DNA from 2 places in the Bradyrhizobium canariense genome. Region 2 is predicted to be linked to the other one. Evidence: riboswitches for the same ligand, from Rfam matches in the RefSeq annotation. Region 2 holds a riboswitch; the other holds the start of a gene.

Region 1 (14,678 bases), 1.5 Mb from region 2:
AGCGCCGCAAGTTCCCGCTACCCCGCTGCGTGCCATGATGAATTCTCAGCCTCGGCATGCTGGTTCCCAAGACGGAAACGAGACAGTGAAGCTGTCCCAAATTCGACATGCCTCCAGAGGTCACCGATATCAGAAGCGGGGCCAGAAGCAGAAGTGGCCGTGATCTTCCATCACTTCCGCTTCGATCTCTCTCATAAGCGGACATAACCAATCACGGGTGCAAGGTCTGGAAGATGCCAAAAGGCCGACATTCGCTGGATGTCGGCTTTTGATCCGCTGCGATATTTCGATCGTTAATACAGACCGCTCTGGCTGGCTATCGGACGACGTTGAGTTTGACGTTCGCAATTCCACTGTCGACCATTCCCAGTGCTTCCGCCGCAGAATACGAGACGTCGACCGCTCGCCCGGGAACGAACGGACCGCGGTCATTGACCCGAACGGTCACGGACCGCCCGGTGGCGACGTTTGTCACGCGCAGTCGCGTGCCGAACGGCAATGTCGGATGAGCGGCGGTCAATTCATGTGTATCGAATTTTTCGCCGCTCGCGGTCTGCGTTCCCTCGGTATAGAAGCTCGCAACTCCATGCGATGCCAGCTGTGTCCCGGCTGCATCCTTGTGTGGCGCGAACGGGGTATGTTTTCTCGCGAACGCTACACGCCTGCCCGTCACGAATGCGGCCTGTCGAACGTGTTCTTGAGACGGCTGTCGACTGGCGGCAAGAAATTCCGATTTCCTTGTGGCAACGGAAGACTGCGCGCAGGCCGCAAGCGACGCTGCTCCCAAAACCACAGCGAATAGTTGAATGACGTTTCGACCACCAGCCGCCGAAATCAAAGGCGAACTAAGATGAATACGGCTTGCTTTGATGCCGACGTAAGAAGTTCTGGCCCAGTTGATGGAAGACATATCGCACCCCCAACCCACCGAAAATCCGACAGGTACCAAGGGCGGAACTTAATGAGGGCAGAACCATGACTGGGTGAAACCAAACATGGGATCAATCACTTGATTTTAGTTTGGTGTGCTAATAACGCCACAACTCGCCACAGTGATCAGGCGACAATGTGTCGGAAAGTCGGCATCGATACCGATGGCTTTCCCCGAGGCTCTGTTTTGACCCGATCCGGATGCTGAGTTCCGAGCGCTTGATGCAGAGGAGATTCGGATCATTCGGCAGGCGCGCCGACCGCCGAGGACGGCACGCGGTTCGGAATGTGCAGAAACAACGCGCAGACAATTGCAGCGAGCAGACCGAGCAAAGCGAGCCCATAAAGTCCACCCGAATAATTGCCGGTCAGGTCTTTCATCACACCGACATACCAGGGCCCGAAGAAGCCGCCGAGATTGCCGATCGAGTTGATCCACGCGATCCCTGCTGCGAGCCCGGCGCCACTGAGAAACATCGGCGGCATCGCGAAGAACGGGCCCTTGGAGCCATAAAACCCCATCGCGGCGATCGACATTCCCACCAGCGCCCACCAGCTTCCCATCGTCATGCCGGCAATGACCAGCCCCACGGTTGAGAACACGCAACCGATGAACAGATTCCAGCGCCGCTCATTCATGCGATCGGAAATGCGCCCCCACACCACCATGGCGATGGCGCCGCAAATATAGGGGATCATGGTGAGCCAGCCGACCGTCATGTTGCTGTAGTTGCCCAGCGACTTGATCATTTGCGGAATGAAAATCAGCATGCCAAGGCTGGCGGTGACAATGCCGAGATAGTTCAGCGCCAGCAGCAGCACTTTGGGATTGTAGAGAGCCTGCCACATCGTGAATTTGCGTATCGCCTCGGTGGCGCGGCGTTCGGCGGCGATGGTGGCGACGAGCCAATTACGCTCTTCCGCAGTCAGGAATTTTGCCTGCTCGGGCCGGTCGGTGAGCACGAAAAACGTGACCACCCCGATCGCCACCGTCGGGATCGCTTCGGCGATGTACATGATCTGCCAACCCCGCAGACCGAACAGGCCATCCAGACCGAGAAGCCCCGTCGATATCGGCGCACCGATTGCCACTGCAACCGGCAGACCGACCAGAAAGCCCGACACGATGCGGGCGTGATGGTGGCTCGGAAACCAGTAGGTGAAGTAGAGGATGATGCCAGGAAAGAATCCGGCCTCAGCGACGCCCAGCAGGAAGCGCACGATCGCAAAGCTCGTCGCCCCTGGAACCACGGCGGTGATGCCGGCCAGTATCCCCCAGGTGATCATGATACGGGCGATCCATATTCTGGCGCCGACCTTCTCCAGGATCACGTTGCTGGGGACTTCAAAGATGAAATAGCCCCAGTAAAACATGCCGACGGCAAACCCGAAGGTGCCGGCCGACATGCCGAGATCGCCGCGCATGGTAAGGCCGGCGAAGCTCACATTGATGCGATCAATGTAGGCAAGCACATACGACAAGACCGCAAACGGAAGCAGCCGCAGATAAACCTTGCGCATGGTCGATCGCTCAAGCGTACGGTCCATGGCTTCCTCCGCAGGATCTCTGGGACATCAGAGCTTATGCTGTTTTTGAAACGGAAGGGTCAGAAACGCGCGCTTCAATTCTAATATTGTGAGAGCGGTGCGGTGCAAAACATGGGACAGCTTTGCTGTCGCACCAAACCGCTGTCGACATCATGCCGCGCCGCGCTTCACCGGCTTGTCCTTGCAGGAACTCCTGTTCGGGAGGAAGATCGCCGATCCTAAAAAAACAAGCGGGAGGTACGGCATGCAAAGCAAGGTTCAGATCGACCAGGCGTTGCTGCAGCCCCCGCAGCCTCGCCTGGGCAGGCTTGGCCAACGCTAAGCCGGATCGACTCCTCGCGCGAAATTTCAGATCTCATCCTGACGCAGACGCTGCCGTTCGCGGACAACAAACGCCCGCAGACGTTCGCGGCTTACGAAAATAGCGTCCAAACTATGCGCGATGCAGCGCAACTGCGGAGGTCTTCCCGCTGGTGGAGGATCGAGTTTCTCTGTCGTCCGATCGAACAACAAAACTGGAGGGAGAAATGGCCATCGCAACTCAAGACTTCGACGCCGTCGTGATCGGCGCAGGCTTTTCCGGCCTGCACATGCTGAAATCACTGCGGGACAAACTGGGATTGAAGGTGCGCGTCTATGAAGCCGGTGAAACCGTAGGCGGTACCTGGTACTGGAACCGCTACCCCGGCGCGCGCTGCGATTCTGACGCCTACATTTATTGCTTCACCTGGGACAAGCAGCTCCTGCAAGAGTGGGAGTGGTCCGAGCGCTATCCCGAACAGCCCGAAATCCTCCGCTATCTCGAGCATGTCGCCAAGCGTCACGACCTGAAACGCGACATTCAGTTCAATACCAGCATGACCGGCGCCGAATTCGACGAGCGAACCAACCTCTGGACGGTGCATACCCACAAGGGGGAAGACGTGACGGCGCGTTATCTCATCGCCGCCGTCGGCACCTTGTCGACCACGAACATGCCTCAACTGAAGGGCTTGGAGAATTTTAGAGGCAAGTGGTACCACACCAGCCGCTTCCCCCACACTGGCGTCGACTTCACCAACAAGCGCGTGGGCGTGGTCGGTACCGGCGCCACGGCGGTACAGGCGATTCCGGAAATTGCGCAGCAGGCCAAGCAACTCGTCGTGTTCCAGCGCACGGCCAACTACTGCGTGCCGGCGCGCAATGGCAAGGTGGACCCTGAAATCGTCAAGGCGCGAAAGGCTGATTATGACGGCGTGGCCAAGCGCATCCGGGAATCATTCTTCGGCCAGGAACATTACTTCATTCCGAAGTCAGCGCTGGAGGTCACACGCGAGGAGCGCGATCGTGAATTCGACAGGATGTGGGACGCCGGCGGGTTCGCCTTCTGGCTGGCCAACTATCAGGACATGTTCTTCTCGAAAGAGGCCAATGACGTCTGCGCCGACTACATCAAGCGCAAGATCCGCAAGACCGTGAAAGACCCTGTTATCGCCGAAAAGCTGATTCCCAAAGGCTACGCCTACGGCACCAAGCGCCAGCCGCTCGACACCAACTACTACGAGACGTTCAACAAGGACAACGTGCTCCTGGTCGATGCGAAAACCGACGGCGCGATCGAAGAAATCACCGAGAAGGGCATCCGCGCCGGTGGCAAGGAATATCCTCTCGACATCATCGTGTTCGCCACCGGTTTCGATGCCATGACGGGTCCGTTGAAGGCCTTGAACCTGAAAGGCCGTAACGGCCGCACGCTGGATCGGGAGTGGTCGGACGGTCCCCACACCTACCTTGGCGTCTCGGTCGCCGGCTTTCCCAACCTGTTCACCATCACCGGCCCGCAAAGCCCGTCGGTGCTGTCGAACATGCCGGTATCGATCGAGCAGCATGTCGAATGGATCACCGACTGCATTGAAAACATGCGCAAGGCCGGAAAGACCACCATCGAGGCAACACCTGCGGCGCAGGATCAATGGGTCGCGCACGTCAATGAAATCGTCAGTGCGACGCTAATGCCGAGCGCCAACTCCTGGTACATGAGCGCCAATATCGCCGGCAAGCCACGGGCGTTCCTGCCCTATCTCGGGCCGGAAGGCGTCGGCGGCTACCGGAAGAAGTGCGACGAGGTGGCCGCCAAGGGCTACGAGGGATTCGAATTAGCGTAACCAGACTTAGACAACAAAAACAGGGCGGCAGCGGCAACAGCGTTTGCCGCCCAACAAACGCTATCGGGAGGAGATCATGATCGAGAACAGCTACTACTCGCAGGACGTTCACGGCCCTTATGAGCTTCACGACATCGGCAATCTCGATTTGGAGGAAGGCGGCACGATTCGCGCCTGCAATCTTGCTTACGCGACTTTCGGCAAGCTCAATGCGGCAAAGGATAACGCCATCCTCATCCCCACCTGGTACTCCGGCACAAGCAAGATCATGGAGCAGGTCTATATCGGCCCGGGCCGGGCCCTCGATCCCGACAAATATTTTATCATCGTCGTCAATCAGATTGGCAGCGGTCTTTCCACCTCGCCGCACAACACATCGCCACCGGCCGGGATGGGAAATTTTCCCCGCGTGCGCATCGGGGATGACGTGCGCGCGCAGCACAAGCTTGTCACCGAAAAATTCGACCTGAAAAGCCTCGCGCTCGTTGTCGGCGGCTCGATGGGCGCACAACAGACCTATGAATGGGCGGTACGCTACCCCGACATGGTGAAGCGCGCCGCGCCGATCGCCGGCACGGCCAGAAACACCATCCATGACTCCCTTTTCACGGAAACGCTGGTCAATGCCATCACCTCCGATCCCGGTTTCAACAAGGGCTTCTACGCATCGTCTGCCGACGTCAGGGAAGGCCTGCTGCGTCATGCCAAAATGTGGGCCGTGATGGGCTGGAGCACGGAGTTTTTCCAGCAAGACCGGCACAAGGCGCTGGGCTTTTCGTCGATGGACGATTTCATCATGAACTTCATGAACGGCTATTTCAGCGTGATGGATCCCAACGATCTGCTGTGCATGGCCTGGAAATGGCAGCACGGCGACGTGAGCCGCCACACCGGCGGCGACTTGCGGGCCGCCCTGGGCCGCATCAAGGCCAAGACTTTTGTCATGCCGATGTCGTCGGATATGTTCTTCCCGCCGTCCGATTGCCAGGCCGAGTGGCGGCTGATTCCTGATGCCGAGTTCCGGCCGATCCAGACCATCGATGGCCATCTCGCGCTTTTCGGCGCCGATCCCAACGCGATCGGCCAGCTCGACAAGCACCTGCGCGAATTGCTCGCGTCAGAAGTTTAGGGCGTGTGCTCATAAACCATTGAGTCCGCTATTGGGTGAGGAGCAGAAAATATCTGCTCGCCGCCAATATTTCCGGTTTTGCCCCAGAGTGGCCACTTGCAATTTATAGACCAATTGGTCTATAAATCAGCAATGAGCCACCAAACCTCAGTGCAGTTACCCCGTGGCCGCCCCCGAAGTTTCGACACGGAAGCCGCTGTCGAACGCGCGATGGGTGTGTTCTGGTCGCGCGGCTATCACGCCACGGCGCTACCGGACCTTCTTCGTGCGACGAAGCTCTCGCGTGGCAGCCTTTACGCCGCTTTCGGTGACAAGCACTCGCTCTTCTTGCGTGCGCTTGATCGCTACGTTGCCAATGCCTTGACACGGATGGATGTCGAACTCGACCCCCGCAGAGAGCCGGTCGACGGTCTGCGGGCCTACCTTGCCGGCTACGTTGACCGCACCAGCGGGGCTAATGGTCGGCGCGGATGCCTGCTGGTGGCCACAGCCATGGAACTGGCTGGCCATGATGCTGAAGTTGATCGTCGCATCGGAAGCTTTTTCAAAGCCATGGAGGCCAGGGTGGCTGATGCACTTTCCCGTGCGAAGGCGGCGGGCAAGTTGGCCGATGGTGTTGAGCCTTCAAGTGCCGCCCGAATTCTCGTCTGTTTCGTCGAGGGGCTGCGGGTGGTCGGTAAAACGGCACCGACACGGATCACGTCGCAAGCCACCGTTGACGCTCTTCTCGACCGCTTCATTCGGTAGACGACCCATGGACGCCTCCGCCGTTAGCGCGTCTATATTTAGACCGAATGGTCTTGAAAGGAAGCCATGTCTACCATCCAGATCGTCTGCGCGGTGGCCGTCCCCTTGCTCTGGGGTTATCAATTCGTGGCCATCAAAGTCGGCGTTATGGAGTTTCCGCCTCTCTTCTTCCTCGCACTGCGCTTCCTCGCCATCGCGCTGCTGCTTATTCCGTTCGTCAAAAGGCCCACACGTCAACAGTTCGCCCCTATCGCAGCTATTTCGGGTTTCCTTGGTGGACTAAACTTCGGGCTCTTCTATGTTGGCCTTGGGCTCGGCTCGGGAAGCATGTCGGCCGTCGCATATCAACTCGCCACGCCCTTCACCGTCCTGTTAGCTTGGCCGCTGCTCGCGGAGAGGCCGTCTCTAACTACGTCCGCCGGAGTGGTGCTTGCATTCGTCGGCGTGGTCGTGTTGGCAGCGGGGCCTGGCCTGTCGGCAAACGCGCTTCCGCTGCTGCTTGTGGTCGGGGCAGCCTTCGCGTTCGCGGTGTCCAACGTCTTGACGAAGCGCTACGGCCCTTTTGATCCCCTGATGTTGATGGGGTGGTCGTCGCTGCTCACGGTGCCACAGGTCATGTTGATGTCGTTGCTCCTTGAACATGGACAGCTGGCGAGCCTTATCACGGCGGATGAACGTGGTTGGCTGGCACTCGCCTACACAATTTTCATCGGAGGAATTGTTGGGTTTGGCCTTTGGTTCTGGCTGATCGCCCATTGCTCCATGGACCGCGTCGCACCATTCGGCCTGCTGCTTCCGGTGTTCGCCTTGGTTTCGAGCGTGTTGTTCCTTGGCGACCGTATGACCCCAAAGTTGATTGTCGGTGGGCTGCTCGCGATCTCCGGGGTCGCCATTACACAAGTAAGATCACCCGCTCGACCAATTTGAACTTAGAAGTCGCGTCGCGGCGACTTCCGAGTTTGGCACGAACCGGACATGCTGAGGGTCAGCCAGCATGTCCGCTTCCAAGGGCAATTAGACATCGCCAACTTTATGGCGCAGATTTATGATTGCACGCCCTAGCTCGCGACAAAACGCTTGGCAGGATCCACCATTACCGATCGGCGCCCTGCTCGAAAAGCAAGGCTCAAGCCGTGTTGCCGGCGTCGATCGTCATGACCGAACCCGTGACATTGCGGCCGCCGTCGCCGAGCAGATATTCCACCATACGCGCGACGTCGTCGGACTCCGGCAATCGGCGCAGCGCGCTGCGGCTTGCGATGCGCTTGCGCTGATCATCCGCGAGGTTTTGCGTCAACTCGGTATCGATGAAGCCGGGCGCGATCGCGTTCACGGTGATGCCGAGCTTGCCGACCTCGCGCGCCAGCGAACGCGTGAAGCCGGTCGCCGCCGCCTTGGTCGCGCCATAGACCGACAGGCCGTTGTAACCCGTGCTGGCGATGATCGAGGACATGTTGATGATGCGGCCGGCGCCATCCGCCATCATGTGCCGCACCACATATTTGGTGAGAATGACCGGCGAAAGCACATTGAGACGAAGCAGTGCCTCGATCTCGCTGTTGTGCATGGTCGCGAGCAGCCCTTCGGTGCCGACACCTGCGTTATTGACCAGGCCGTAGATGGCGCCGAATTCGTCGCGCAGCTCCTTCACGAAGGAAGGAATGGCGTCGACATCGCTGAGATCGAACGGTTTGAAGTGCAGAACGCCACGGCCTTGCCTGACGGCCTCTTCCGTTGCGTTTTTCAGCTCGTCGCTTTCGCGCCGCGCCACCGCGATCACATGATAGCCGGCGGTAACGAGCCTTCGCGAGATGGCAAGGCCGATGCCGCGGCTGCCTCCGGTCACCAGGATATTATGCATCGCGCCGCGCCAGCTTTCCGGCCGCCGTGATATCGAGCGATTGAACGAACTTGATCACGGCCGGCACCTTGTGCGGCGCCAATGATGCCTTGCAATCCGCCAGGATCCGGGCGCGAATTTCGTCGCTCCGGGCGGCGTCCTGACCGTCGGCCAGAATGACATCCGCGACCACGATCGCGCCGGTGATCGGGCTGCGGCGCGATTTGGCGCGCGACATCCGCACTTCCGGCTGCCGGTTGATAACCGCCTCGATCTCTTCGGGGTGAACCTTCAAGCCGCCGATATTGATGATACCGCCGCGCCGGCCGACGAAATGGTACCGGTCGCCGCGCAATTCCACCATGTCGCCGGTGTCGACGAACCCTTCCCGATCGGTGAGGTCTGCGGCGCCCCGTCCGATATAAGCATGCGCCGTTCGCGTCGAACGGATCCGGAGCGAGCCGTCCTCGATCTTCATTTCGACGCCATTGCGGTTGCCAATCAGGCTGGCGGGAAAGCCCTCAAGGCCATCATTGACCGCGAAGCCGACGCCGGCCTCGGTCGATGCATAAGCGTGACCGATGGAGGCATCAGGAAACGCCGCGCGCAAACCGTCCAGCACGGCCTGGTCGGCGATCTCGCCCGACAGCCGAACATAACGCGGTGAAAAATCTGCAGCCGAGCCGCTCATCAGCAGCTTGCGCCAATGCGAGGGCGTACCCGAAATATGCGTCACGCCGCGCGCTTTTAGGCGCGCGACATGATCGCCGATCGGCTCGCCCGGTTGCGACAGCACCATGGAGCCGCCGCCGATGACGGCGCGCAGGAAAATCTGAAGGCCGCCGTAACGGCGGATGTCATAGAAGGTTGCCCAGACCGCGGAGCCGCCGCGCGCCGGACCATCGGCGACAATCGCGCCGGTCAGTCCTTCCAGGGTATGGCCGACGATTTTCGGTACACCCGAAGTGCCCGATGTCAGCATCAGCCATTCGGTCGCGCGCTCGGTTCGCACCGGCGCCGCCGCGCCCACCGGCGACTGAGCCGCAACGACCATGCCTGTTTCGACGTCCGTCCACCGCTCCGGATGATCGGTCACCACGGCATCGATCCCGGCATCTTCCATCAACGTCTTGAAATGGTCGGCATTGAGATCGGGCGGACACAACAGCATTCGCTTCGCCACGCCGTCAATTTCAGTCATCGCGATGGCCGAGATCAGCTGATCCGACACGGCAAGCATGACGGAGCGCCCGGAGAGTTCGCCGAGACGGTCGCCGAGGCAGGTCCGGCCGACGCTGTTGGTCAGCGAGACCACCTGTCGCGCATCCGAAATCGTCCGGCCCGCTACATCCGGGCCGAGATAATCGCGAAGCGCAAAGATCTCACGCGGGGACATTTTCATAGGCCCGGATGAAGTCGCCTATGGTGAGAGGAAAGGTGGCGTCCTCCGAAATGGTAAACGGATCGACGCCGAGATCGTCTTCGAGCCGCGCCACCAGGATCGCGAAGGCCAGCGAGTCGAAGCCGGTTTCGTGAAGTGACAGCTCGTCATCGAGCGGCGGCAGCGTAACCTTCTGTTCCTCGGCGACCTGCCGCATCGCCGAAATAATCCTTAACCTTACCGACATGAACTACTTCGCCTTCTCGTTAAGTTCTTGAGAAGACATCATAGAGCGCAAATGTGAAATATCACCGCCCGGCGGCGATCTTTTGCGCTGCTTGGTAAACCGAAGCTCGCCGTTTCGTCTCTATTTAGGACGTGAATTCATTAATCATCGAGCGGTTGGACTCAAGTTGCACGTCGCCGCAGGTCCGAAGGGAACCAGCATGAAAGGCATACTTCGAACCGTGATTTGGCGGGTAAAATTCTACTGAACACTGAATCGCTCCCTGTCATTCGGCTTTTCGTGTGCCCGCTCGAAGCGGCGCTACTTCCCGACGGCCATCGGACGCTTGCTCTGGCTCAGTCTCTGGCAGGAGGTGGCGCGGGAGATAGAGCGCATTGGCGACCACCGTTGGGATAACGGCGCTGGCGATCACCGCTGCGACAAGCGCTGAATACTGGCTTTGGTCAATGATTCCATGTGACAGACCAAATAGTGAGGAGATCGTGCCGAATGTCAGCCCTGTCGACATCAGGAGGGTCGTGTACATGGCCTCTTTGTTCGGCGATCCGAAGAATTTCGTCACTGGATGGACGCCAATTATTTTGGTCGCAATCTTTACCACCAGAAAGAAGATGAACGCGGAAGGCGCGGCGACAAGAGCGGGTATGGAAACGAACGACCCAGCGCGAATAAAATAAAATGGCGTCAACAGCCCGAACGTTAACGTACGCAGCCGCCGCACAAGCGCGTGATCCTTACCGACGGTTCCTGCAAGCACCATCCCTATGAGATAGGCGGGAAGCACCGCCTCGCTGTCGGCCCAGCTTGCCAACGCGCCCATTCCCAGCAGGCAGAGGAGCAGAAACTTGGTCTCCAGTTCCGAAGGCCTGCCTCCATATAGCCGGAAGAAACGCGGTGTGAGCCACGGCAGAACAATAAAGACCACGACGCCGGTACCGAGGAAGGTCAGTGTTTTCATCGTGAATGGAGCGAAGATCAGGCCGAGCGCCACCACAGTGCCAAGGTCGGTCACGAAACACGCTGCCAGTATGGTCTTGCCGTATTCGGTGGTGTTGAAACCGAACTCGATCATCACCGCATAGACGACAGCGACTGATGTCGTCGACATCGCGACGCCGGCAAGCAGGCTCGGCATGACCTCCCATCCGAGCAAATAACGAGCCGACGCCGCACACCCCAGGAACGGAAAAAGGAAGCTCGCAAGCCCCACCGAAGCCGCTTCCTTCCACTTCAATTTGAAAACCACCGGATCAAGTTCCGCTCCAGCGAGGAAAGTCAGAACGATCGCGCCGATGCCGGAGAGAAACTTTATCCAGGACTCGTCCGTGCCCAATACGGCCGATCCGATGGCGGCGCCGATGATCAATTGGGCGATTGTCCCGACAACAATTTCCGATAAAGCGGTGGAAATGCGAAACCAGATCGAGAGCAGGCTCGCGATCAGCGCAAGACCCAACCACAACGCCGCAAGTGCCCAAACTCCGGTCATCTGCAATTCTCCTGATCGTCAGCGCCGTCACTTCCCGATGCACATGGAATCGATGCCACGGCGGTTGCGGCCGGTGCTCCGAACCTGAACGAAAGTTCGGCCACCGTAGTCTTGATGCCCAGGATCAGCGGGGGCGAGGCAAGCTGTTGAGAGGCTTCGAATACAGGCGCAACCGTCGCCGTGATCGCGACGGCGATGGAAACGGAAATCGTGAAACCGTGATTTGTCAGCAGCGCTCGCAAACAAGGCTCCTCAAAACACCACGCACGCAACCCGCCTACGCGGCCTTCCCGGCCGCGCGGACAACTTAACTGCCTGGTGTCATGGGAACTCGTGCAAGCTCCTACCGACGCCAAGCGTCCGGTAGGAGTCATCAGCCTCATCGGCGGTTGCGGGGGGACTCCATCCCCTCTAGCCCGGTCAATTGTAGTGCGTAAATGAGTCCTGGCAAGCTCAAAGCGCCCCGCTTCAAAAGACGCGCATCACGAAGACGATGCGTCAGCGTACATGACGTGTCGTCAAGCGTTGGATCAAACCCTGGATCAAGCCCTGGATATTGTCGCGGGCTGCCTTTTGGATACGAGTTTGCGCAAATCACGCAGCAAATCGTCGCCCAGTTCCGAAAGGCCGTTGATTTCTTTTTGCGCGTCGATGGCGTGCTGTTTGCACAACTTCGTTGATCCCTTTTTGGTCAACGCGAGCGCGTGCAGATGCCCGGCAAGGCTACCGGCGCTGGTGAAGAAATAGACGATCTGTCGTTCAAGTGCAGCGTCGAACAAATCCAATCGGGCGGCATTTGACTCGTAAACCGAGAACCTCGGCATGATAAAAGCGCCGAGTTGGTCAAGATTTTGCTCGGCCCCGATCTCCATATCTTCGAGTTTTCGAACTTCTTCGAATCGCTCCATGCCGTCTATCACGGCTGTGATCTCTCCGATCAGAGCTGATGCGAGGCCTCGTCTTGAGCGACTACGTCCAAAAAGGAACATGCCTCCCTCCCGCTTCGATTACCGGAGCACGCGCGGGAGCGAACTCAAAGGTACTTTAGCAGCAAACCGCGGTAGGCGCCATCAGCATAGCGTTGGCAGCGTGCAGCATTCCGCGCTGCAACTAACTCTCACGCCGCCTGTCCGGCGTTTGCTATTTTGTCCGCGAAGGCGCGAGCCCCAACCTTCGGAGGTTAGACGAGGCGGCGCGAGTTCATCGCAATGACCGGCGGTGCGGTAATCGCCTGGCCGCATGCCGTCGTCGCCCAAGTCGCAGACAACCCGCGCCGGCCTTTGCTCTGCTGGTCGACGCATTGCGTTACCGGGGCTGAATGCTTTATTTTCGTCTACGGCACGGCGGCCTGCGCCGACCGGCGATACTTTATAGCCGGATCGAACCATCCAGGATGCGCGCATAGGCGCCGTCGTCGACCGGACGATAGGCGCCGGATTTCGGTTCCCTGAAGAACAACGGATCCGTCACCAGATGCGGATCGAATCCCTCCCGCATCAATTCCTGTTTCTTCTGCTTGAAGGTCTCGGTCGTATCCAGCGCCGAGCAAATCCGGATCATCACCGGACACGCGTAGACCGGTAGCCGTCGCGACAAATGGCCGGCGAATTCGCCGAGATCGAAGCTCGAATCGACGACGATCGCGACCATGCCGGCGCGGCCATCGGCGCCGGGAATTTCGACGCCGTAGGTCGTGGCCTCGGCAACTCCAGGGCAATCCGCGACGGCTTCGTTCACCTCCGACGTCGCAACGTTCTCGCCCTTCCAGCGGAAGGTATCGCCAATCCGATCGACAAAGTAAAAATAACCCTGCTCGTCGAGCCGCATCAGATCGCCGGTGCGAAACCAGGCATCGCCTTTGGCCAGCACATCGCGCAGCACCTTCTTTTCGGTTTGCGCCGCATCCGTGTAGCCTTCGAAGCGGCCGCCACCCTCATCAGCCGTTCCGATCCGCCCCACGGCTTCGCCGACCTCGCCGCGGGCGCAGGGAATGCAGAGGCCTTCTTCAGTGCGAGCGGGAATTCCAAGCTCGGCATCGACACGAACGATCGCCGCCGGAAAACGATGCGCCAGCAGCGGCGGAATCCGGCCGATCGCGCCGGGCTTGCCCTCGACATTGTAGAGCGAGAAGTTGCCTTCGGTCGCGGCGTAGAACTCAAGGATGCGGGGAATCGCAAAGCGCGCCTGAAAGGTCTCCCAGATATCGCCTCGCAACCCGTTGCCGCAGGCCAGCCGCAGCCTGTGTCTGGTTTCGAATTCAGACGCGGGTGCTTTCAATAAATAGCGGCAGAGCTCACCGATATATTGGAACAGCGTGCAATCCCAGCGCACGATGTCGCGCCAGAACTGGTTCACCGAGAATTTGTCCGACAGCACGACGGAGGCGCCCGCGCTCAGCATGCTGCAGGGCGCGACGATGCCGCCAACGCTGTGGAACAGCGGCAGGCAATCGTACAGGCGATCCTCAGGCGACGCGCCGGTCAGTCCCGCAAACCAGCCGCCCCAGTTGAGGATGCGGCGGTGGCTGATGCTGGCAGCCTTTGGCAGTCCGGTGGTGCCCGACGTATAGATCAACAGCGCACGATCACTGATGGTGACCGCGCAGCGCTCATCCGGTGTCAGGGGGCTACCGTCCATTTGGTCGAGGATCTCGTCCAGCGCTTCGCCTTCAGCCAGCGCTTCGTTGATGTCGCCGGCATCGATGCCTTCGCCATGGAACCAGATTTTCGGCATGCGATTCAGATACGGCACCGCCGTCTCGAAGGTCACGGCGAGATCCGCGGCAAGGATGACGTGATCGGCTTCCGCGACATTGATGCAATGCGACAGCGACAACCCGATCAGCTTGGTATTGATCAGCGCGGCAACGCCGCCGACGCTGGTGATGCCGAGCCACGCCGCGACATAATCCGGCCGGCTTGACATGAAGAGACAAACGGTATCGCCGGTCTTGATGCCCGCCTGCAGCGCCCAGCGCGCATAGCGGTTGATCCGATCGGTGAGCTCGGCGTAACTCAACGTCTCCGCTTCCGATATCAGGGCCGGACGATCCGGCTGCCGCGCGGCGTGTTCCGCGACAATGTCTGAAAACAACCGGTGCGGATCGGCTTCGATACGGGACGTCAGCTCGATCGCTTTCAGCCAACTCTTGGCGGCTGACGGTTTGCCCTGCCGCAACCGGATGTCCGTCGATCGCTCGATGATTTCTGCGTTCATGGCCGAA
Region 2 (14,678 bases):
CGTGCAGGCCTCGCTCGACTATGCGCAGGCGCTGCTGCACGCCAAGGACCTGACCGAAGTGATGCGGCTGCACGGCGATTATGTGCAGGCGCAAATGCGCTCGCTGGCCGAGCAGGCCAGTGAAATGGGCCAGATCGTCGGCCGGGCCGCGATGGACGCCGCCAAGCCGAAACACTGAGGCGAACTCGCCCCTGAAAGGGGACGGCTGAACGCCTTCGGGCGCAGAAAGGCGGCTTCCCGGCCCAGTTTGCGGCCGGGACGGCCCGCCCTATCTGCGACGAAATACGTATCGGAACCGCGTTAAAATTGCGGCATTGCACCGCAGATTGCTTTGCGTTGCACAATGTTGACATGATATGGGTGTTGGGTAGTGCCAGCCCGAAAGGGCAACTCCCGCTACGTGATTCCAGCTCGACGCTCCCTGCCGCGTACGCCAGGGGTCACACCGGTTCACCCCTCGCGAAGGACGCTGCCTATGGCTAATTCCGATCCTTTCTCCGCCTCCGTTATCCCGTTCGAAGTTCCCGAGCAGATGCGTGCGTTCGCCGAAAAGGGCGTCTCGCAGGCCCGCGACAACTACGCCAAGTTCAAGGACGCCGCCGAAACCCATAACGGCACCATCGAAGCGGTGTTTTCGGTGTTCAGCACCGGCGCCAAGGAATACTCCACCAAGGTGATGGAGATGATGAAGGAAGCCGCCAGCGCGAACCTCGACTTCGCCCAGGCGCTGGTCGGCGTGAAGTCGCCTTCGGAGGCGATGGAGCTGTGGACCACGCACGCACGCAAGTCGTTCGAATCGCTCACCGCCCATACCAAGGAACTCGCCGAGCTGACCCAGAAGGTCGCGACCGAGAGCGCCGAGCCGATCAAGGCCAACGCGTCGAAGCTGTTCAAGCCGGCTGCCTGATCTGGAAGCCCGTTAACCTCCAAAGGCTTTCGTTTCGAACAGGCCCGGGCGACAAGCCCGGGCTTGTTTGTTTTGCGTCTTGTCACGAATTGGCGGGGCGTTTGCTTTAGCCACGACCGCGTCGCAAGACGATGCGGACATTGCCATTCCCGGCCTTGCCAAAGCCGGGCGTTGCACCTAGTTTCCGCCCCGTTCGGCACCCCCTTTTCGAGAGGGCCGGCAACGGATGCAGTTGTAGCTCAGTTGGTTAGAGCGCCTGTCTGTGGAACAGGAGGTCGGTGGTTCGAGCCCACCCAACTGTACCAGCCAGTCAATAGTTAAGTCCGAAATCGTGGATTTGCTAAAATCGCTTAGCGAAGACCTTAGCGAATGCGAAGGCTTGCACTCGGCACAAAAAACCGCGCGATCCAGAGACAGCGCGGCTCTTGATCAGAGCTCAGTCCTTCTCGCTCATCTTACGACAGCGGAAAATAACCGGGCAGGGCGTCGAGATCGGTCTGCATCAATCAGGGGAAGGTACACCTTTGGGAGGCTTTCCCGATTGACACACCAAAAGATAGAAATGATTGTCCTCTCGCGTGGTCAAAGGGAGCGGCAAGCGTGAACCCATCAGCGGATCTTGAGAAGGCAGCAGAATGGCAAGCAGCGCGGGAGCCGAGGGAGCCGCCGAGGCCGGAGCCACGGCCTCAGCAGCGTCCGGACCCGAGGCCGACAAGGACGCCGGAGGATCGCCCGCACGAAGTACCGGGGCGGATCAACGAGGAGAAGGGACGTCCGACCCGGCACACGGACCCCTGGCCGCCGAAACGCTAGACAGCGCGGAGCGCGTTAGTTGCATCATGAATGCCCATTATCATGGTGCGCGCGAGGGCTTCCTCGATACGACACATCGTTGGTTCATGTTTGCCGTGATTGTCTTAGGCGCGGCGGCCTTCGCGGACCTCATTCCAAAGAGAGAAGGCGATCATCAGGAAAACCTGCTCAAGGGCTTTCTCGGAGCGGGAGCAGCTTTGTTCGGCGCTCTTGATCTGACCTTCGATCTTTCAAACCGAGCTAGAGCCCATTCATTGATGAAGCGGCGCTATTATGAGTTACTCGCCGATCTTCGTGAAGGCAAAAAATCTTCCGCGGAAGCTCGCGTCTGCTTAGACCGTTTTAGTGCTGACGAGGAACCGCCGTATCGCGCGCTATTGCTGTCCTGCTGGAACCGGACGCAGCGCGAAGTCTATGGGATGCACGCCGATCACTTTCACATTCCATTGTTTCACCGGCTCTTTAAGAATTGGCTCCGATGGACGTCCACAGACTTTGGAAATCCATTTGCGCCTGGTCAAAGCCAGTCGGTCTGGTTGTTATGGCGAACACGGCTCCGCAAATAAGTCGAGCCGGAAAGATATTTCTCAACATCATCGAACGCCAACCATCGGCGCTGAAAGCTTTCTGCCACTGCGCCGATCACCTGATCGAGTCCGGCCAGCATCCGTCTTCCTCATGCCGGCCGGTGCGATTGGTGCAGGTCTGGTCAAGCAACCGTTGCCCGACATCTTTCCAGATTGCGTGCGGCCCATAAAATCTGAGCGCATTCACCTTCTGGATTCGACAATCCGAGCGCAGCGCAGGCGCTCGACGCGATCGAGGAAGCGCGGGCGATGCCACCGGGGCCGCAGCGAACGGCCGCGCTGAAAAACGCCGGCCAGCTTCGTCGCAGCGCGGACGACCGGGGATTGATCTTTGCAAAACGTGGGAGGCCACGGAAGTAAGCCGGTTCTGTCAATTGTCTAAAATCGCAATGATTGCTGAAAGTGCTTGTTGAGCAAGTCCCATGATCCGCCAAAAAACCGGTCAATACAGAACAGCGAGCCGGAGCGCGATGATCAATGCTGGCTCATCACCGCTACTTCACCAGGCACATTACCGGTGACTGAGAGTGTTGCGCTCCCGCCTCTTTGAGGGAAGCATCATGCAGAAATCCCATTTTTTTCCCGACAACGTCAATGCTCACATCGAGCGGCCAGCTTGCCCCGGATGCCATGCTCCCATGATGCTCGCGCGCGTCATGCCGGCGAGCACGGGGTTCGACTTCCGCACGTTTGAGTGCCCGAAGTGCAATCACGTTCACCAGGTGAGAGTCGCCACCGAAGCGTCCGGGCACCTTTTTAACTCCCTTGCATAGGGGTAATGACCATGGAACAAACGACACAGGCACCACCTGATAGCCGCGTCTGGGACGACCGCGCGACGGAGGTTATTGCGGAAGCCCGTCAGATGCCTCGGGGAGAACGGCGACGTTCTGCGCTCAGGGAAGCCGGGCGTCTGCGCACTGCCGCCGAGATCAACCGATGGCTGACAACCAAATAAAGCGTGCTCGCTTCGGTTAGGCTGCGACGCCCGGCTTGGCAGCGATTGTGATGATCCATCGCGTCGAATTGCTGGACTTAACTTCCATGACCGAATGGACCAATCCCGTGATCAGCGATCCCTTGACGGTCAAGGCGGTTTTCTGCCCGCGATGTTGATCATAGCGGCAGCGTCTCGCGACTTTTGAATCAGTCGTCTCGAATGTCTGCATGATTTACCAAGTCGCGGTGCGCCAAACGGTTCCGGGTGACGGCAGTCGATCCGGATGATGCGCTCGGCATTCTCGCTTGATGAGGAGCTTGGCCGTGCGAGCCGCGGCGCTTGGAGAAGCTGATCGAACCGATGTCGAATGGCGTCCACTCCGCGCCAGACGGCATGAGGCGATGACATCCCTTAGCCCGCGTCCGGCGCTGTTGCAGCGTGGATTCGTCGAAGCAGTATCGCCTCAATCGGGTGGCCTAAGTTCTCCCAGAAGCCAACCAAGCGCATGAGATTTGATAGGGTCAACTTCGACGATGATTTTTTCAACGTGGGCGCATTTACCGCACTCGAACGTGCGCAAGTCGAGCGCCGTGCGCGTCGGCAAAATGCGGGAAAGCATCATTTCCGATCGGCAATTCGGGCAATAAGCCCGCGGAATGGACGTGAAATCGGACAGTGCTGACATGGCGCGTCCCTCGGCAGGCGGGAGCACAACACTCTCAGTCACCGGGAATACCTGGTGGTGGGACGGTGATGGCTCAGCTTGAGCGTGCGAGTCAATGACGCGCTGTTCAATATTGAACGGTGTCTGGTTTTGAATCGAATCATGTGAAACATTTTATTTCAATGATAGGTCGCATTTTTCGACAAGTGTTCCGGCTTGGCTTCACGGCCGTCACGCTGCTATTCTTTGGTTCTCAAACATAGAAGCGTTTTAAGAGGCTATTTGAGAAACGATAATCGCGTGGATTTCAATAACGCCCAGCCGATTTTAATCAGTCTGGCTTAGCGCGAGACAGCGCGCCGAATGTCGAACTAAACGTCCAGCGCCCAGGGATTGCAAGTACCTCCCGCGGTCGCGCTAAGGGTCTCCGAGCGGAGATCGGACAATTTTAGGGGGCGATTTCACCGTATCCCCACCTCCGAATGCTAGCTGCATCGAGCAGGAGGTTGCGGCCACCATGATCGCTCTACTTTTTCTTTTGTTTCCTGTTCTCGTTGGCGCATTGGCGCGCAGCCGCGGCAGATCGTTCGTGCGTTGGTTTATACTTTCTGTCGGCATCACCCCGATAGGCGGTCTGATCCTGCTCCTGATCTTGATGACGCGTGAGCGCAGGTCGATTGCGGATAAGCTGAATAAGAACGGCAGCGGGATAACGGGACAGCGCAAAGCGGAAGCCGCTCGCGGGACAGAACTGGATGAGCAACTCCGGGCCGAGGCCCGTGACAAGCGAGTCGAAAGATTAATCGCAGAGCGGATGCGCGAACTTGCTAACGCCCCTGTGCCGAGCATGGCCAGCCCCAGCCCATCATCTACAGCTGGACCGCCTGTATTCGGCAAGCGCCGCTAAATTTCTCGCCCACAGCGGGGCTCGTCCAGTTCGCTATCGCGCTTACACGGCAAGCCCATCCTTTGAGCTTGCGCCTAAACGGAGCCGCATTTACGCTTCCGGCTTCGAGGATGGGGATGAAGTCCCCCGATAACCGCCGAATGGCTGATGACTTCTACCGGGCGCGCGAGCGCTGGTAGAAGCACGTCTGCTGCCAGTCTCGTCATGCCCCCAAAACGAAAGGGCTGATGTGATGATTGGCTTACCACCTTCTCTTTTACCTCGTTCCCCGTTGCCGCCGTCGCTTTCGATCGCCGCATGGCTGGTGGGGTCGATCTGGCTCGTGGCCATCGTGGCCCGCGCCTTCGGTGCCCCGGGCGGGATTGTCGGGGCGACCTTCGCTGCCGGGCTCGTGGCAGGCATTGCCGAGTGGCTCGCGATCGGAAGGCGGCAGCGATGAACCCGCAATTCATTCTTGCGGTCGCGATCGGCGGCGCCATCGGCTCGGTCGCGCGCTATCTGGTTGCGATCGGCGCGGGCCGGGCGTTCGGCACGAATTTCCCCTGGGGCATCCTCATCATCAATGTGACGGGATCGTTCCTGATCGGTGCCTTCACCGGCCTGTTCGCGCTCAAATGGGATTTGCCGCAGGCGGTGCGGATTTTTCTCACCGTTGGAATCTGCGGCGGCTACACCACCTTCTCGACGTTCTCGCTCGATGCCTTTTATCTCATGGAGCGCGGCGAACTGGTAGCGGCGGGCCTCTACATGATCACGTCGGTCGTGCTTTCGGTCGCAGCGTTGGTGGCCGCGATGCAGCTTGTGCGCGTGATGTAAGGCATTAGCTCATCCCCGAAGGGCGCAAGCGGGCGGCTGCATAGCCCCTCTGCGCCAAACCGCGTTCAATCGGCAGAAGCCGCCGTCTAGAACACGGCCTCAGCCTCGAAATTCCGGATATACTATCCTCGATCCATAAAAGGACAGACCATGCCCGCCTACCGCTCCCGAACCACAACCCACGGCCGCAACATGGCGGGCGCCCGCGGCCTCTGGCGCGCCACCGGGATGAAGAACGAGGACTTCGGCAAGCCGATCATCGCCGTGGTCAATTCGTTCACGCAGTTCGTGCCCGGTCACGTCCACCTCAAGGATCTCGGGCAATTGGTCGCGCGGGAAATCGAAGGCGCCGGCGGCGTCGCCAAGGAGTTCAACACCATCGCGGTCGATGACGGCATCGCCATGGGACATGACGGCATGCTCTACAGCCTGCCGTCGCGCGAGATCATCGCCGACAGCGTCGAATACATGGTCAACGCGCATTGCGCCGACGCCATGGTGTGCATCTCCAATTGCGACAAGATCACCCCGGGCATGCTGATGGCCGCGTTGCGGATCAACATTCCCACCGTGTTCGTGTCGGGCGGCCCGATGGAATCCGGCAAGGTCAGCCTCAAGGGCAAAAAGCGGTCGCTCGATCTGGTCGACGCCATGGTCGCGGCCGCCGACGATTCGATCAGCGACGCCGAGGTCGAAGTCATCGAGCGGTCGGCGTGCCCGACCTGCGGATCGTGCTCCGGCATGTTCACGGCCAATTCGATGAACTGCCTGACCGAGGCGCTGGGCCTGGCGCTGCCCGGCAACGGCTCGGTGTTGGCGACGCATGCCGACCGCAAGGGGCTGTTCGTCGAAGCCGGCCATCTCATCGTCGATCTGGCGCGCCGCTATTACGAACAGAACGACGAGACGGCGCTGCCGCGCACGATCGCGAACTTCAAGGCGTTCGAAAACGCCATGACCCTCGATATCGCGATGGGCGGATCCACCAACACGGTGCTGCATTTGTTGGCCGCCGCCTATGAAGGCGGGATCCCCTTCACCATGCAGGATATCGACCGCCTGTCGCGCCGGGTGCCGGTGCTCTGCAAGGTGGCGCCCTCGGTGCCGGACGTGCATCTCGAGGACGTTCACCGCGCCGGCGGCGTCATGGCCATTCTCGGCGAACTCGACCGCGCCAACCTGATCAGCCGCGAACTGCCGATGGTGCACAGCAAGTCGCTGGCCGATGCGCTGGATCGCTGGGACATCAGGCGCAGCAAAAGCGAGAATGTCCGCACCTTCTTCAAGGCGGCGCCCGGCAACGTGCCGACGCAAGTGGCGTTCAGCCAGGACCGCCGGTTCGACGAGGTCGATACCGACCGCGTTAAAGGCTGCATCCGCGATGTCGAGCATGCGTTCTCAAAGGACGGCGGTCTCGCGGTGCTATCCGGCAATCTTGCCCTCGACGGCTGCATCGTGAAAACCGCTGGCGTCGATGAGAGCATTTTGAAATTCACCGGGCCAGCACGGATATTCGAAAGCCAGGACGCCGCGGTCGAAGGCATTTTGGGCGGCACGATCAAGGCTGGCGACGTTGTCGTGATCCGCTATGAGGGCCCGCGCGGCGGTCCCGGCATGCAGGAGATGCTGTACCCGACCAGCTACCTCAAATCGAAGGGGCTCGGAAAAGCCTGCGCCCTGATCACCGACGGCCGCTTTTCCGGCGGCACCTCGGGTCTCTCGATCGGGCACGTGTCTCCGGAGGCGGCGGAAGGCGGCCTGATCGGACTGGTGGAGGATGGCGACCGCATTGCGATCGATATTCCCGCGCGCTCGATCAGCCTGCTGGTCGATGACGCCACCCTGGCGCAACGCCGCGAGGCGATGCTGGCCCGCAAAGCGGAGGCATGGAAGCCGGCGAAGCGAAGCCGCAAGGTGTCGATGGCGCTCAAGGCCTATGCCGCGCTGACGACAAGCGCCGCGCGTGGCGCGGTGCGCGTGGTCAAGGAATAGCAGGATCGCCAGCACTTGTTGCCACGATGTCACGCGTGCGCGCTATCTGAGCTCACGCCGCTAAATCCGTGGCGAACTGCGACCGGGCGGTCCTTGCCAATCGCCCGTCGCTCACCGACAATCCCGACCTCAACAGGTCGGGGGTTTCATGCTTGTCGCTCGCTCCAGGAATTTCCAGCTCGGTTTGCTGTTTGTCACGGCGCTGTCATTGACGGCGCTGTGGCCCGCAGTGAGCGAGGCCTACACGCCCGAACAGCAGCAGGCCTGCAGCGGCGATGCTTTTCGTTTGTGCAGCTCCGAGATTCCCGATGTCGATCGTGTCACCGTCTGCATGATCAGAAATAAGGAGCAGCTTTCGCCGGGCTGCCAGGCGTTCTTCAGGTCCGGGCCGGAGCCTGATGTGGTGCAGGGTGACACCGGCGCACCGCTCAACCTCAAGCCGGCGACGGTGCGAAAACATACAAGGCCGCATCAGCTCAAAAAGCCGGTCAAGCGCGACGCCACTTGACCGCGGCGCAGCATTCGCTGACGCCGGCGATTCAAGCCGCACTCTGCTTGCCAACATCGGATTGGTCACTCACACTTCCTCCACAACAAAAAATGTGGAGGAAGCTCAATGTCCGTTCGCAGGATAATTCTGTTCGGTGTCGCGCTCGCTCTATTGGCGCAACCGGCGCTGGCGCAGAAGCAATATGGTCCCGGCACCAGCGATACCGAGATCAAGGTCGGCCAGACCATCGCCTATAGCGGGCCGGCCTCGGCCTATGGCGTGCTCGGCAAGGTTGAGGCGGCCTATTTCAAATGGCTGAACGACACCAAGGGCGGCATCAACGGCCGCAAGGTCACCTTCATCAGCCGCGACGACGGCTATTCGCCGCCCAAGGCGGTGGAGAATGTGCGCAGCCTGGTGGAAGGCGACGAGGTGGCGCTGATCTTCGGCGTGCTCGGCACGCCCTTGAACATGGCGATCCGGCCTTACCTCAACAAGCAGGGCGTGCCGCAGCTCTTCCCCGCCGCCGGCTCGTCCGCGCTGAACGACCCCGCGCATTTCCCCTGGACCATGGGCTGGCAGCCGATTTTGCGTGATGAAGCAAAGTTCTATGCCAAGAATCTGCTCGCGCATAACCCGAAGCCGAAAATCGCCGTGCTCTACCAGAACGATGATTTCGGCAAGGATCTCCTCAATGGCCTGAAGGAAGGTCTCGGCGAGGACGCCGACAAGATGATCGTCAGCGCGCAGAATTTTCAGTCGACCGATCCGACCATCGATAGCCAGATGGTGATCCTGCAGAATTCCGGCGCCGACTCGCTGTTCCTGTTCACCTATGCCAAGCAGGCCGCGCAGGCGATTACGAAAATGTACGACCTGAACTGGAAGCCGGAGACCTATCTGCATCTCGGCGCAGCGTCGGTCGGCGCCACGTTCAGGCCCGCCGGTCTCGACAAGTCCAAGGGCATCATGACGGCCGGATTCATGAAGGACGTCACCGATCCCAGATGGGCCAATGATCCCGACGTCAAGACCTGGACCGAGTGGATGAAGACCAACATGCCCGGCACCGATATCAACGACAGCCTTACGGTGGCCGGCTACAGCGTGGCCCAGACGCTGGAGCAGGTGCTCAGGCAGTGTGGTGACAATTTGACGCGGGAGAACATCATGAAGCAGGCGGCGAATTTGCGCGACTTCCACCTCGGGCTTCTGCTGCCGGACAGCCGCATCAACACCTCGCCGACCGACTATCGCGTCGTCACCTACATGCAGCTGCAGCGCTTCAATGGCGCAAATTGGAATGATGTGAAGTAGATCACACTTGCATTCCGGGGCGGCGCATTGACGGCCGCTCTTTGCGGCTCAGCGCGCCCCGGAAGGAGCCAGGCGATTGGCTTCGTAAGTCACGATGCCAAAAAACGAAAATCGGATTTTGGCAAAGATCACGTCCAAACAAACAGATAGCGATGAGTCTGCACTCAGCTAAGCTGGATCGGATTCTCTGCATTGGCTCTGGAGGCGCGCCGATCACTTGGCGGACTCGTTTTGTTCGCTCGTCATACGGGTATTGCCGATACTCGGACAGGTAGAGTGCAGAATGCACACCGATTGAGCGTCAGCACGCGCGGAATTCCGCAATGCCTGCTGTCAAAGTGCTTTTCGGATTCGATTGTCTCTCCTGCTGCGGCGCACGGTGTGACTCAAAAGCCAACGCCTGCACAAATCCGCGCATTCGCCATCATTGACTCCAAATTCTTCTTTCGCGAATCAGCGCGCTGATTCATTTTTGCGCCGGGGTCAATCTGGAGGCCAAGGTATGAACGTCATTGTTTTCGCATCGCGTAAAGGTGGCTCGGGCAAAAGCACCCTGGCTGCTCATCTCGCGGCGCTAGTGCATAAGTCAACGAAGCCCTGTCTAATGATCGATGCCGACCCGCAGGGGTCGCTTACGCTGTGGCACAAGCTGCGCGGCACCAACGAACCGCCGATCAAATCCGCCATCAATTCCGTCAGCGGAATTGTCGCCGCCGCCAAGCGCGATGGCATCGAGTGGGTCTTCATCGACACGCCGCCGAATACGTCGGCTGTCGTCGAAGACGCCATCAAGAATGCAACCATGGTGATTATTCCGGCGCGGCCGGGCGTGTTCGACGTCAACGCGGTGCAGGACACGATTCAAACCTGCCGGGCGCTGCGCAAGCCCTATGCGGTCGTGATCAACGGCGCGCCGGCTCGCCGCGACGATGCCGAAAGCCCGATCGTCACCATCGCCCGCGAGGCATTGGCCAAATTCCGTGCGCCGGTGTGGGGTGGCCAGATCACCAACCGTGCCGATCTGTTGATGGCGCTCGCCCAGGGCGAAGGTGCCCGCGAATATTCCGCGGAAGGCCGTGCGGCAGCCGAGATCAGCAAGCTCTGGGCGGCGATCGAACGTTCGGTCAAGGCGATCCGCGGCTCGTCGTCGGCCAGCGGCGCGATGCACAAGCAGGCGGCCTGATCCGGCCCGACTCTGATGTCGGCAACGAACGCGCGGGGTCCGCGCGTTTTTCGTTGTTTGCCATAGCGTTTTCGAGCGAAGTGGACACCGGTTCGCGTGAAGAAAACGCGTCAAGCCAGAATCTGTAGCCTCTGTTCTGATTAAAGAACCGAAGGCTTTAGTTCACCATCAGCACGTAGAAGGCGATCACTGGCGACAGGCTCAGGATCACCGACCAGATGCCAAGCGCCCAAAGAATGTCCTGCTTGGTAAAGCCCTGTTGGTCAGGGAAAGGTTTGTTGCGATTATTCACGACGCCCCTGCGTTCTGCTGTTGCAGGGGAATGTGTACGCGTCGAACTTTAAAATGCCTGCCCCGATTTCGCTCGCATTTGATCACAGGTGCTACCGTGGGTTAACCACGCGATCGCGGCTTTGCGCGTAAGCCTGCCCCGGACCTGATCCAGGCTGGATCCCGGTTCGCGTTACAGAAATGCGTCAACTAAAAGACAGGGCCTCGGTTCTGATTGAAGCAGGACCGAGCGGCCCGCGCGTCATATCAACCGAACAGGACGCGATAGGTCAGAACCGGCGCGAAGCCGAGCAGCATCGCCCACAGCGCGAATGACGAGACCAGAAAAACGTCCTGGGTCCGCTGCACCCGCTCGCAAATCGGGTACCGCTTATCGTGCTTGTATGAAGTGGTCATTGTTTCCCCCGTTTTTGTTATGGGGGGGTCAATAAGGCTCAAATTTTAAAGTTACGGCCATGGCATCGCTCGGCTTTGAAGCATCGCGGCCACCAATCATTAACCACACCAATGATCGCCCGGAGGAAGGCTGCCGTCAGCGGTCCGCCCGGCTGACCACGTCCATCAACTCCGCGATCTTGCGGCGCTGATCCGCCTTGTCGCCCGAATTGATCGCGTGTTCGACGCAATGGGCGACATGGTCACGCAGGATTTCCTCCTCGACGCGGCGGAGCGCGGTTTTCGCCGCGGCGATCTGCGTCACCACGTCGATGCAATAGCGGTCGTCCTCGACCATCCCCGCGAGACCGCGGATCTGGCCTTCAATTCGTTTCAGCCGTTTCAGGCAGGAGGTCTTGATCTCTGCTCGCATGCAGGTCATATACCCCCCTAGGGTATCTATTTCAAGAGGCCAGGAGAGTATTCGGTGGCGCAGACAGAACACGCTCATGACCACGCGCCTTCGCACGGTCACGAGACATCCCACGATCATGCGAGCGGCGCGCAGGCCAACGCCTGCTGCGGCGGACATCATGGCCATCAAGATAAAGCCGTCGAAACCGCGGCTGCGATCGATCCGGTCTGCGGCATGAGGGTTGATCCTGCGACCGCAAAGCATCGTTTTTCGTACAACGGGCAGGATTATTTCTTCTGCGGCGCGCGCTGCCGCGAACGTTTCGAAGCCGATCCGGAAAAATTCTTCACCCCCCGCGAGGCCGAGCCGGCGGCGCCGGCCGGCACCATCTACACCTGTCCCATGCACCCCGAGGTGCGGCAGGTAGGACCCGGGAGCTGTCCGATCTGCGGCATGGCGCTCGAGCCCGAACAGGTCTCGCTCGATGATGCGCCCGATCCCGAACTGATCGACATGACCAGGCGATTCTGGATTGCGCTGGCGCTGACCGCTCCGGTGTTTGTGATCGAGATGGGCAGCCATCTCGGGCTGATGCATCTGGTGCCGCCGCTGTGGTCGAATTGGATCTCGCTGGTGCTGGCAACACCGGTGGTGCTGTGGGCGGGCGCGCCGTTCTTTGTCCGCGGCTGGCGTTCGCTGGTCACCCGCAATCTCAATATGTTCACGCTGATCGCGATGGGCACCGGCGTGGCCTTTATCTACAGCGTGGTCGGGACGCTGGCGCCGCAACTGTTTCCGCCCGCCTTCCGCGACATGCATGGCGCGGTCGCGGTGTATTTCGAGGCGGCGGCCGTCATCACGGTTCTGGTCTTGCTGGGACAGGTGCTGGAATTGCGGGCGCGGGCGCGCACGTCCGGCGCCATCCGCGCGCTGCTCGGGCTTGCGCCCAAAACCGCGCGGCGCATCACCGCACATGGCGATGAAGATGTCGCACTCGAGCACATCGTGGTCGGTGACTTGTTGCGGGTCCGTCCCGGCGAGAAGATTCCCGTCGACGGCGTGGTCACCGAAGGCAGCTCCTTCATCGACGAGTCCATGGTCACGGGCGAGTCGATGCCGGTGTCGAAGGCCGGCGGCGATCATGTGATCGGCGGCACCGTCAACCAGAGCGGCGGTCTGGTGCTGCGGGCCGACAAGGTCGGCCACGACACCATGCTGGCGCGGATCGTCGACATGGTGGCGCGGGCGCAGCGATCGCGGGCGCCGATCCAGCGGCTCGCCGATCAGGTCGCGGGCTGGTTCGTCCCGGCGGTGATTGCGGCGGCGCTGTTGGCATTTGCGGCCTGGATGATGTTCGGGCCGGAGCCACGTTTCACGTTCGGTCTGGTCGCGGCCGTCACGGTCCTGATCATCGCCTGTCCCTGCGCGTTGGGGCTGGCGACGCCGATGTCGATCATGGTCGGCGTCGGCCGCGGTGCGCATGCGGGAATCCTGATCCGTGACGCGCAGGCGCTGGAGCAGTTTGAGCGCATCGACACGCTGGTGATCGACAAGACCGGCACCTTGACGGAAGGCAGACCGAAAGTGGTCCGGATCATCGCGGCCGAAGGTTTCGCGGAAAACGACGTGCTGCGGCTGGCGGCCAGTGTCGAGCGCGGCAGCGAACATCCGCTGGCGCTGGCGATCCTCAACGCCGCGAAGGAACGTCATCTAAGCCTGAGCGAAGCCGGCGATTTCACCTCGCCATCCGGCAAGGGCGCTACCGGGATTGTTGGCGACAAGGCCGTGGCGCTCGGCAACGCGATGCTGATGGGCGAGCTGAAGATCGCAACGCAAGCGCTCGACGGCGCCGCCGAGGCCGCGCGGCAACAGGGTTCAACCGCCATCTATGTCGCGATCGACGGCCGCGCCGTTGCCGTCATCGCCATCGCCGATCCGATCAAATCATCGGCGCAAGCCGCGTTGCAGGCGCTGCGCGATGACGGCCTGCGCATTGTCATGCTGACCGGCGACAACCTCACGACCGCGCGTGCGGTGGCCGGGCAGCTCGGCATCGACGAGATCGAGGCGGGCATCCTGCCGGAGCGCAAGAGCGAGGTGGTGCAACGGCTGCGCCGCGAAGGCCGCAACGTCGCGATGGTTGGCGACGGCATCAATGACGCGCCGGCCCTGGCCGCGGCCGATGTCGGCATTGCCATGGGCAGCGGTACTGATGTCGCGATCGAGAGCGCCGGCGTGACGCTGTTGACCGGCGATTTGATGGGGCTGGTGCGGGCGCGGCGACTGTCGGTCGCGACCATGCGCAACATCCGCCAGAACCTCACTTTCGCATTCCTGTACAACGCCGCCGGCGTTCCGATCGCCGCCGGCGTGCTCTATCCCGTGTTCGGCATCCTGTTGTCGCCAACGGTGGGCGCCGCCGCGATGGCGCTGTCGTCGGTCAGCGTCATCGGCAACGCGCTGCGGCTGGCGCGCACCAAACTGGACTAGTGCTGCGCTGCCCGATGAAGCCTATGGGAGGCGCTTACTCATGCTGATGCGCTCCTCAACGCCGTATCCAAGGCTCTGATAAAAGCCCAGCACGGCTGCATTCGAAGCCACGACCTGAAGGTTGACCTTGATGCAGCCGAGCGCCGCTAGGCGCCTTTCGGCCTCCTGGATCAAAGCTTCCCCGATCCCCTGGCGTTGGCTTGATTTGCCAACCGCAATTCGCGAGATCCAGCCGCGATGTCCGTCATATCCGGCCATGATGGATCCCACGACCGAACCGGATTCGACGGCGACCAACAAGAGGTCCGGCTGGACTTTCAGTTTTTCGGGAATGGATGTTTTGGCGACATTCCACGCGGTGTCGTTCGGGAAGGCTTCCCGCCAAAGCGCGTCCACTCCATCGAAATGGCCATCGGTATAGGTCACGATCGAGAACATTGCTTCTGGTCCTGCAAGGCGCAAAAATTTAGCTTTGCGCTCGTCGCGGCAAT

The links. A riboswitch is a leader RNA that binds a small molecule or an ion and turns the genes downstream of it on or off. The one in region 2 is predicted to bind fluoride.
Region 1: it holds a riboswitch for fluoride, as region 2 does, so the genes downstream of both, BLV09_RS36490 (cation:proton antiporter) here and crcB (fluoride efflux transporter CrcB) in region 2, are expected to answer to the same signal.

What each region holds. Positions count from the first base shown of each region.
Region 1 covers NZ_LT629750.1:7,756,806-7,771,483, reverse strand. The annotation lists gene BLV09_RS38895 (septal ring lytic transglycosylase RlpA family protein) at 317-910, opposite strand; gene BLV09_RS36535 (MFS transporter) at 1,171-2,478, opposite strand; gene BLV09_RS36530 (hypothetical protein) at 2,513-2,794, opposite strand; gene BLV09_RS36525 (flavin-containing monooxygenase) at 3,006-4,622, shown strand; gene BLV09_RS36520 (alpha/beta fold hydrolase) at 4,699-5,751, shown strand; gene BLV09_RS36515 (TetR/AcrR family transcriptional regulator) at 5,884-6,498, shown strand; gene BLV09_RS36510 (DMT family transporter) at 6,565-7,425, shown strand; gene BLV09_RS36505 (SDR family NAD(P)-dependent oxidoreductase) at 7,625-8,359, opposite strand; gene BLV09_RS36500 (AMP-binding protein) at 8,352-9,734, opposite strand; gene BLV09_RS36495 (acyl carrier protein) at 9,721-9,966, opposite strand; gene BLV09_RS36490 (cation:proton antiporter) at 10,232-11,455, opposite strand; fluoride riboswitch at 11,813-11,874, opposite strand; gene BLV09_RS36485 (hypothetical protein) at 11,998-12,444, opposite strand; gene BLV09_RS36480 (long-chain-acyl-CoA synthetase) at 12,824-14,671, opposite strand.
Region 2 covers NZ_LT629750.1:6,277,436-6,292,113, forward strand. The annotation lists gene BLV09_RS29700 (phasin) at 1-178, shown strand, start outside; gene BLV09_RS29705 (phasin) at 476-907, shown strand; tRNA gene BLV09_RS29710 (tRNA-His) at 1,136-1,212, shown strand; gene BLV09_RS29715 (hypothetical protein) at 1,747-2,286, shown strand; gene BLV09_RS37505 (response regulator) at 3,711-3,932, opposite strand; gene BLV09_RS29725 (hypothetical protein) at 4,429-4,818, shown strand; fluoride riboswitch at 4,922-4,982, shown strand; gene crcB (fluoride efflux transporter CrcB) at 5,254-5,634, shown strand; gene ilvD (dihydroxy-acid dehydratase) at 5,785-7,626, shown strand; gene BLV09_RS29745 (hypothetical protein) at 7,775-8,134, shown strand; gene BLV09_RS29750 (ABC transporter substrate-binding protein) at 8,243-9,433, shown strand; gene BLV09_RS29755 (ParA family protein) at 9,936-10,616, shown strand; gene BLV09_RS38520 (hypothetical protein) at 10,774-10,908, opposite strand; gene BLV09_RS37510 (hypothetical protein) at 11,154-11,303, opposite strand; gene BLV09_RS29760 (metal-sensitive transcriptional regulator) at 11,440-11,715, opposite strand; gene BLV09_RS29765 (heavy metal translocating P-type ATPase) at 11,770-14,187, shown strand; gene BLV09_RS29770 (GNAT family acetyltransferase) at 14,209-14,678, opposite strand, start outside; gene BLV09_RS29775 (4-hydroxy-tetrahydrodipicolinate synthase family protein) at 14,654-14,678, opposite strand, start outside.